Regions from separate parts of the Mesorhizobium sp. B2-4-19 genome, predicted to be linked through region 1. Evidence: predicted binding sites of a transcription regulator. Region 1 holds the regulator's gene; each other region holds the start of a gene.
The links. The regulator PhoB, encoded in region 1, activates phosphate uptake and scavenging genes when phosphate is short. The targets are predictions, from matches to a motif close to TGTCATNNANCTGTCAT.
Positions count from the first base shown of each region.

Region 1 (2,200 bases):
CCATTCCTCGGGCGGCGAGTTCGGCCACATGATCCATCGGCCCGGCGGCGCGCTCTGCCGCTGCGGACGGCGCGGCTGTGTCGAGGCCTATGCCGGCAATTACGCCATCTGGCGCAATGCCAGGCAGCTCAGCGAGGACACCGAGCCTGTGGCCGATGTCAGCGACGCGCAGATGCGGGCGCTGGCCACGACGGCACGGGAACGGGACGGGCCCGAGCGCGAAGCCTATCGCAAGGCCGGCGAGGCGCTGGGTTACGGCCTCGGCAGCCTGTTCGCGCTGATCGATCCCGCGCCCGTCGCCATGGTCGGCGTCAGCGCCGCCGCCTTCGACCTGATCGAGCCGGCATTGCGCGAGGCGATCGCCCAGACCGCCGGTGGCCAGCACTCGGAATCGATCTCCTTCGACACCGAACCGAACGAACTGCCGCTGATCCGCGAAGGTTGCGCCATGCGCGCGCTGACCTTCGTCGACCAGGAGATTTTCGCGCCCGGCGTGCAAACGAAAGCAGGCCCCGCCGCGAAGAAAAACGTTGCCTGAGTCAGGTCGTGCTCAATCCTCGCGGATCGCGTAGCCCGCCCCACGGATGGTGCGGATGACATCCGGCATGCGGCCATTGTTGACCGCCTTGCGCAACCGGCCGACATGCACGTCCACGGTGCGCTCGTCGATGTAGATCGTCTCGCCCCAGACATTGTCGAGCAGCTGGCTGCGCGAGAACACGCGGCCGGGATGGCGCATCATGAATTCGAGCAGGCGGAATTCGGTCGGCCCGAGCCGGATCTCGCTCTTCTTGCGGTAGACCCGGTGCGATTCACGGTCGAGCACGATATCGCCGACCTTGAGCACGCTCGACAGCACTTCCGGCTTGGCGCGGCGCAGCAGCGCCTTGACGCGGGCCATGAATTCCGGCGTCGAGAACGGCTTGACCAGATAGTCGTCGGCGCCGGTGGAAAGCCCACGTACACGGTCGCTTTCCTCGCCCCGCGCGGTCAGCATGATGATCGGCAGCCGCTCGGTCTCGGGCCGCATTCGCAACCGCCGGCAGAGTTCGATGCCGGATACCGCCGGCACCATCCAGTCGAGCACGAGGAGGTCGGGCACGTTCTCCTGCAGGCGGATTTCGGCTTCGTCGCCGCGTGTCACCACCTCGACCTGGTAACCCTCCGATTCCAGATTGTAGCGGAGGAGCACGCCGAGCGGCTCCTCGTCCTCCACCACCATGATGCGTGGTGCGATCATCGATTGGTTACCCCTGCGCTCTCAGGCCGCCGGCGCCGACATCGCCGTCTCGTCCTGTTTTGGACGGTTGGCGGGCAGCTGCGTGCCGGTCAGGACATAGTACGCATTCTCGGCGATGTTGGTCACGTGGTCGCCGATGCGTTCGAGATTCTTGGCGCAGAACAACAGATGCGTGCAAGCCGTGATGTTGCGCGGATCTTCCATCATATAGGTCAGCAGTTCGCGGAAGACGGAAGTGTATTTGACGTCGATGCGCTCGTCGTCGGCGCGCAGCTTCGCCAGTGCCGCGGCATCGCGCGCCGCATACTCCTCGATGACGCCCTGCACCTGGATCAGCACCAGCTGCGCCATGGCGTCGATGGAATGCGACAGGTCGCGCGGCGTGGCGCTGAGGCCTACAGTACCGACGCGCTTGGCGATGTTCTTGGCAAGGTCGCCAATGCGTTCGAGGTCGCCGGCCATGCGGATCGAGCCGACGACATGGCGCAGATCGTCGGCCATCGGCTGGCGCTTGGCGATCAGCGTGATGGCGCGGTCGTCGAGCTCGCGCTGGCGCGCATCCATGATGGCGTCGTCGGAGACGACGCGCTGGGCGAGCGCATTGTCGGAGTTCAGCAGCGCCTTGGTGGCGCCGCCGACCATCGAGCCGGCAAGGTCGCCCATGTCGCTGATCAGCCTGCTGATCTGTCCGAGATCCTCGTCGAAGGCTGCGACTGTGTGTTCGGCCATGATCCTGGTCCTCGTATGCGTGCGATCAGCCGAAGCGGCCAGTGATGTAGTCTTGCGTGCGCTTCTCGCGAGGCGACGTGAAGATCTTCTCGGTACGGTCGAATTCGACCAGTTCGCCCAGATACATGAAGGCGGTCTGCTTCGAGACGCGCGCCGCCTGCTGCATGTTGTGGGTGACGATGACGATCGTGTAGTCGGCCTGCAACTCGTCGATCAGTTCCTCGATCTTGG
Region 1 covers NZ_VFUV01000016.1:85,166-87,365, forward strand. The annotation lists gene FJ546_RS23625 (ROK family protein) at 1-538, shown strand, start outside; gene phoB (phosphate regulon transcriptional regulator PhoB) at 551-1,240, opposite strand; gene phoU (phosphate signaling complex protein PhoU) at 1,262-1,969, opposite strand; gene pstB (phosphate ABC transporter ATP-binding protein PstB) at 1,995-2,200, opposite strand, start outside.

Region 2 (2,200 bases), on a different contig from region 1:
CTCGGCTGCGTCGACCAGCGCGCGCACGATCGGGCTGTCGTTGGAGGTTCGGTAAAGCGTCTGCTTGATCGCCACCACTTCCGGATCGGCCATCGCCTGGCGCAGGAACTGCACGACGACGTCGAAGGATTCGTAGGGGTGGTGGACGATGATGTCCTTCTCGCGGATAGCGGCAAAGCAGTCACCGCCATGCTCGCGGATACGTTCGGGAAAGCGCGGGTTGTAGGGGGTGAACTTCAGATCATCGCGGGGAACAGCGACGATCTCGGATATCTGGCTGAGCGCCAGCGGACCGGTGAGCACGCTGATGCGGCTCGACGAGACGCCGAGCTCGCCGGCCACGAAATCGCGCAGTTCCGCCGGCATCAGCTTGTCGAACTCGATGCGGATCACCGAGCCGCGGCGGCGGCGCTTCAGCGCCGTCTCGAACAGGCGCACCAGATCTTCCGATTCCTCCTCGACCTCGATATCGCTGTCGCGGATGATGCGGAATGTGCCGGAGCCCTTGACCTCGTAACCCGGAAACAGCTTGCCGATATAGAGACCGACTGCCTCCTCAAGCGGGATGAAGCGGACATGGTGCTTGCGATCGGGAAGCCGGATGAAACGCTTCAGCGCCACCGGCAGACGCAGGAGCGCGCTCATCTCCTCGCCATTCTTGCGGTGGCGCAGCTGCAGCGCCATCGAGAAGCCGAGATTGGGAATGAACGGGAACGGATGCGCCGGGTCGATCGACAGCGGGGTAAGCACCGGAAACACCTGATCCTGGAAATGCTCTTCCAGCCAGACCTTCTCGTCCTTGGTCAGCGCATCGCGCGTGATGCTCTCAATACCTTCCTTGTTGAGCAGCACCGTAAGCGCCGAAAGGCTCTTCTGCTGGTCTTCCTGCAGCCGCTCGACCTCGCGCAGCAGCTGTTCGAGCTGCTGTTCGGGGGTGCGGCCGTCAGGGCTTTTCAGCGTAATGCCTTCGCGCACCTGGCCGGCGAGGCCGGCGACGCGCACCATGAAGAATTCATCGAGATTGGCGGCCGAGATCGACAGGAAGCGAACGCGCTCCAGCAGCGGATGGTGGGTGTTCAGCGATTCCTCGAGAACGCGACGATTGAATTGCAGCCAGGAAAACTCCCGGTTGACGAAGCGATCCGGGTTGCCGCCCTCTGAATTGGCCACCTCGACATTGACGAATTCGCTCTGCACCGGCTTCAGTTCGTTCATTGTCCCTGCCCACAACCATTCCCTTGGAGCGCCGCCAGACGGCGATGAACGCTCTAACATGCCTTCGTGAGGCGTGATCGGTCGCGGAATCGCTTGGCTTCCGCGGTCACACGCTTAACCGGCTCAACTTATCCTCTGACAGGCTTTTGCGACAGTTTCATTTCATCGATCTTGCAAAGAGACCTGTTATGATCCAGATGCATGCGAGACTGCGTTAAGGAGACGACGATGGCAGGCGGTTCCATTCCCCATTTCCAGAACGATGCCGGCCATCCGGCGATCGACATCGGGGTCAAGGAATTCATGTGCACGGGCGCCAATCCGCCTTTCGACCACCCGCATGTGTTTCTCGACATGGGAGACGACAATGAAAAAGTCTGCCCCTATTGCTCGACGCTTTACCGCTATTCGCCGAAGCTGAAGGCAACGGAAACGCTGCCGGCAGGCTGCCTCTACATCCACCAAGCCGCCTGATTCTGTCCCGACGGATCTGATGGACGACCAGCGCTCCCGGCAAATCGTCATCGCCGGAGCGGGCGTCGCCGGGCTGACAGCGGCACTTGCTTTTGCCAGACGCGGCTATCGCGTGCAGGTGTTCGAGCAAGCGCCGCGCCTGGAAGCCGTAGGCGCCGGCCTCCAACTTTCTCCCAACGCCACACGCATCCTGCGCGACCTCGGCGTGCTCGACCGGCTGCTGCCGGCGACGGTGCGGCCGGAGGCCGTGGTGCTGAGGGATGCCAGGACGTTACGCCAATTGGCGCGTGTGCCGTTGGGACAATCGGGTGAAAGCCGCTGGGGCGCTCCCTATCTCGTCGCCCATCGCGCCGACCTGCAGGCTGCGCTGATGGCGTGTGTGGCAGAGATGCCTGATATCCATCTCACGCTCGGGGCGCGCGTTGAAAAAATTGCGACTGGCGGCCATGGTGTCACGGCGACCGTCGAGATCGGCGGCAAGACGGCAGAGGAACAGGGTTCCTTGCTGGTC
Region 2 covers NZ_VFUV01000003.1:392,150-394,349, forward strand. The annotation lists gene FJ546_RS08000 (RNA degradosome polyphosphate kinase) at 1-1,215, opposite strand, end outside; gene FJ546_RS08005 (zinc-finger domain-containing protein) at 1,444-1,689, shown strand; gene FJ546_RS08010 (FAD-dependent monooxygenase) at 1,709-2,200, shown strand, end outside.
Region 2: FJ546_RS08000 (RNA degradosome polyphosphate kinase) is a predicted target of PhoB. The motif match lies at 1,364-1,380, and genes of this name have one in related genera.

Region 3 (2,200 bases), on a different contig from region 1:
GCCTTGGTGCCGATGATCATCGCATTGCCGCGCCAGTCGACGGCGCCGCCGAGCCAGCCGCGCGCCCACATGGTTGGAAGCATCAAGTCCCGCGCAATCATCGCCGCGACCGTGCGCGGCGACAGGTGCCAGCCCTTGGACCGGGCCAGGGCGCATTCCGGTAGATAGAAGGCCGCCAGCACGGCGATGGCCGTCAGCGGCAGGCTGAAGCCGGCGCTTGCCGCCGCAACCAGCGCAAGCGCCAGCGGCACCACCGCGCCAGTCAGGATTTCCGGGGCGAAGAACCGCGGGAAGGTGACGCGGCGCAGGCGCGCCCAGCGGGCCTGGCGCGACCAGATCGTGCCAAGCGTGCGCCTGCCAAGCGGCTGCTCGAAGGGTGCCGCGACGAGATTGACGCATAGGCCTACGCTGTTCACCAGCTTGGTCGCCGCCGCATCCTCGGCGATTTCAGCGGCCAGCGCGCGGATGCCGCCATTGGCATCCAGCATCGGCTTGTTCCACAGCATGCTCTTGCCCTGGGCAAAGCCGAGGCCGAGCGCCTCACCGGCATATTGCCAGCGGGCCTGCAGCGTGTTGAGGAAGGCGCATTCGACCTCGGCCCAGAAGCCCTCCGGCCGCGAGCCGATCGGTGTCGAGCAGACAAGGCCGGTATCCGGTCGCCACGCCGCCATCAGATGCTGGATGTAGTCTCTCGGCATCAGCACGTTGGAGTCGGCGAGGACGACCCAGTTGTGCCGCGCGGCTTCCCAACCCTTGACGCAATTGTTGAGCTTGGGATTGGCGCTGACGCGGTCGTCACCGATCAACAGCCGGGCCGGCACTTTTGGAAAGCGGCCAATGGCGGCGCGGATCAACCTGACCACCGGATCGTCGCCATGAGCAACGCAGAAGATCAGCTCGTAGCGCGGCCAGTCGAGCGAGAAAGCGCGCTCCAGCGTCTCCTGCGTGAACGGCTCGACGCCGCGCCAGGGTATGACGATCGATACCGGCGGCGATTTGCCGGCCGGCGGCGCGATCGTGGTGCGCCGTCTCAACCGTGAGGCGGCGAGCAGGATACTGGCGAGGTTTGAGGCGATGAGAGCGGACGACAGCGAGGCGGTTATGAGAGTGAGTTCCATCGAGATCCGGTCACTCCAGAAAAACCGGCCGGTGCGGCGGCCGTTTTCGACAGTTCGACAGAGCGCCCGAGTCGCCCGGCAGTGGTTGGCGCACCCCATCATTGTCATGTGTCACTTAAATGACATTCTTTGCCGGCACCTGCGTTTCAGGACGAGGCGCGACAAGACGCGCTCGTTGACCTGCTCGCCAGGAGCGCCGAAAGGTATCGGATCGTTTTGGAGCCGCTTATGTACCGCGCCGTCACGCGCAACATCGAAGTGCAGGTCAGGTCGTTCTACCTCGAGGACCGCTCCGATCCTTCCGAGAACCGCTATGTCTGGGGCTATCACATAACGATCGACAACCAGTCGGACGAAATCGTGCAGCTTCTGTCGCGTTATTGGCACATCACCGACGGTGCCGGCCGGGTCGAGGAAGTGCGTGGCCCGGGCGTCGTCGGCGACCAGCCCGAACTCAATCCCGGCGACAGCTATCAGTACACGTCCGGCTGCCCGCTCTCGACACCATCAGGCATCATGGTCGGGCACTACACGATGCGCAACAAGCGCGGCGAGACCTTCGACATCGCCATCCCGGCATTTTCGCTGGATCTGCCGGGGACCAGGCGTACGGTGAATTAGCGTCCTTCTCCCCGTTTTACGAGGAGAAGGACTGGCTTTACTGCGCGGCAAATTCCGCCGGATCGAAGTCGTACTGTGTCGAGCAGAATTCGCAGGCGACGTGGATGCCGCCATCCTCGGTGCTGTCCTTGATCTCCTGCGCGGAGAAACCCTCGAGGATGCCGCGGATCTTGTCGCGCGAGCATGAGCACTGGTCGGCGACGGGAACGCCGCCGAAAACGCGCACGCCATGCTCGTGGAACAGGCGATAGAGCAGCCGTTCGGCGCCGATCGTCGGATCGATCAGCTCGGTCGGCTCGATGGTACCGAGCAGCGCCAGCAATTCCTGCCAGGAATTGTCGGTGGGATCATGGATATCCTCGCGCGGATCGCCATCGCCGCCGGGCAGGTCCGGAACGCGCATGCGCTCGGGCGCCTGCGGCAGGAACTGCGCCAGGATACCACCGGCGCGCCATTGCTCG
Region 3 covers NZ_VFUV01000002.1:91,615-93,814, forward strand. The annotation lists gene FJ546_RS03715 (ceramide glucosyltransferase) at 1-1,118, opposite strand, end outside; gene apaG (Co2+/Mg2+ efflux protein ApaG) at 1,347-1,739, shown strand; gene FJ546_RS03725 (Hsp33 family molecular chaperone) at 1,777-2,200, opposite strand, start outside.
Region 3: FJ546_RS03715 (ceramide glucosyltransferase) is a predicted target of PhoB. The motif match lies at 1,227-1,243, and genes of this name have one in related genera.

Region 4 (2,200 bases), on a different contig from region 1:
GCGCCATCAGCGCCGAATGGAAGGGTGCCGAGACCTGCAGCATCAGCGCCCGCTTGGCGCCCTTTTCGGTGCACAATTTGGCGGCCAGCTCGACCGCGGCCTTGGCGCCGGAAATGACAAGCTGGCCGCCGCCATTGTCGTTGGCGATCTGGCAGACCTTGCCGGAGCCTTGCGCGGCCTCGGCGCAAGCCGCTTCGACATCCGGCTGCTCCAGCCCGATGATGGCCGCCATGGCGCCCTCGCCGGCCGGTACCGCTGCCTGCATGGCGTTGCCGCGAATGCGCAGCAACCGAGCCGCATCGGCGACGGAAACGAAACCGGCGGCGGCAAGGGCCGAATATTCGCCCAGCGAATGGCCGGCGACATAGGCGACCTTGTCCTTCAGCGAGAAACCGCGCGCTTCCAGCGCCCTGATCGCCGCCAGCGAAACCGCCATCAGCGCCGGCTGCGCGTTGGCGGTCAGAGTCAAGGTCTCTTCCGCACCTTCCCAGATCAGCTTCGACAGGTTTTCGCCGAGCGCGTCATCGACTTCCTGGAAAACCCTGCGTGCCTCGGGAAAGGCGTCGGCGAGATCCTTGCCCATGCCGACAGCCTGGCTGCCTTGTCCCGGAAAGGTGAATGCGACGGCCATGCGTGGGCTCCCGAAGACTGGTTTTACTTGCCGATAACACGAATTTTCCCTGCCTGTGGCGCAAGGCGGGCCGCCAAGTCAAGCCCGGTTCAACCCGGCCCCAGTTGCGAACCGTACGCCGAGTGCCTGTTCCGAAAGGGCTTTTTGGCGATCACACCTGATGAAAACCGCTCACGAATCGTTCGCTGGCTCTTCTTATTTCCGCCACAGGCGCTAGCTTCGCGTGACAATTATATGACAATCGCGTGACTTGGGTTGTCGCCGGGTGGGAAGTTAAAGTGGCAAAGAGTTCAAAACGCGCCAGCAAAGCTGCGCCTCAATTCCTGGAAGACGATCCGTCCACCGGCTATTTGCCGGGCCGGAGATGGCCAGTCGTCCGTTACGGGCTGATAAGCCTCGCGATCTCCGCCATTCTGGTGTTCGCGATCGAATTGATCGTGCGCGGTGACGTTGCTGGCACCGTTTCCTTCTTCCTGCAGCCGCTCAAGCCGGGTTGGACCACCATCGTCGTGTTCGCGCTGATCCTCATCGGTCTCGACGCCGTTCTGGGACGCAGCCACCAGAGCCTGATGATCGTCGCGCCCTTGACGCTGGCGCTGGCTTTTGTCGGCCATCAGAAATCGCATTATCTCGGCGATCCGCTCTACCCGACTGACTTCCTCTACGCTCGCCAGATCTTCGCGCTGCTGCCGCTTCTGGTGCGTGAACGGCCGATGACCGCGCTTGCCATGGTCGTCGGCGTCATCGCCGGCCTGTCGCTGCTCGTCTATGGCTGGCGGCTGTGGCGCCGCAAGATTCCAGCGCTCAGCCACAAGGGCCGCCTTGCCCGGCTGACGCTGGCGGTGCCGCTGCTCGCCTTCTTCGTCTCGATCATGGACTATGCCACCTTCTCCTGGACCAGGGATCGGCTGCAGATCATCCCGATCATGTGGGACCAGAAGGAGAACTACGCGTCCAACGGCTTTGCGCTCGCCTTCGCGCTCAACGTGCCGATGGCGCACGTCTCGGCGCCGCCGGGCTACACGGACAAGGCGATCGCGGCGATCGACCGGCCGCAGGCGACGGCCTCGGTGCCCGATGAAAAGCCCGACATCATTGTCGTCATGAGCGAATCCTTCTGGGATCCGACCAGGCTGCCCGGCGTCACCATCACGCCGGATCCCATTCCCACCGTGCGGGCATTGCGTTCCGGTTCGATGTTCTCGCCTGAATTCGGCGGCATGACCGCCAACATCGAATTCGAGGCGCTGACCGGCTTTTCCAACGCTTTCCTTCCGGCTGGCAGCATCCCCTACCAGCAATATGTGCGCACGCCGACGCCTTCCATGGCGACCTTCCTGAAGAGCGAGGGCTACAGGGCGCGTGCCATCCATCCCGGCACCAACTGGTTCTGGAACCGTGGCGCGGTCTACGCCGATTTCGGTTTCAACGATTTCAAGTCGGAAGAGACGCTGCCGCCCATGGAAAAGCGCGGACCGCTGGCATCCGACGCGGCGATGACCGACGAGATCATCCGCGAAGCCGACGCCAGCGGCGACCCGGTGTTCTTCTTCGCTGTCAGCCTGCAGA
Region 4 covers NZ_VFUV01000030.1:17,011-19,210, reverse strand. The annotation lists gene fabD (ACP S-malonyltransferase) at 1-631, opposite strand, end outside; gene FJ546_RS30155 (LTA synthase family protein) at 910-2,200, shown strand, end outside.
Region 4: FJ546_RS30155 (LTA synthase family protein) is a predicted target of PhoB. The motif match lies at 855-871, and genes of this name have one in related genera.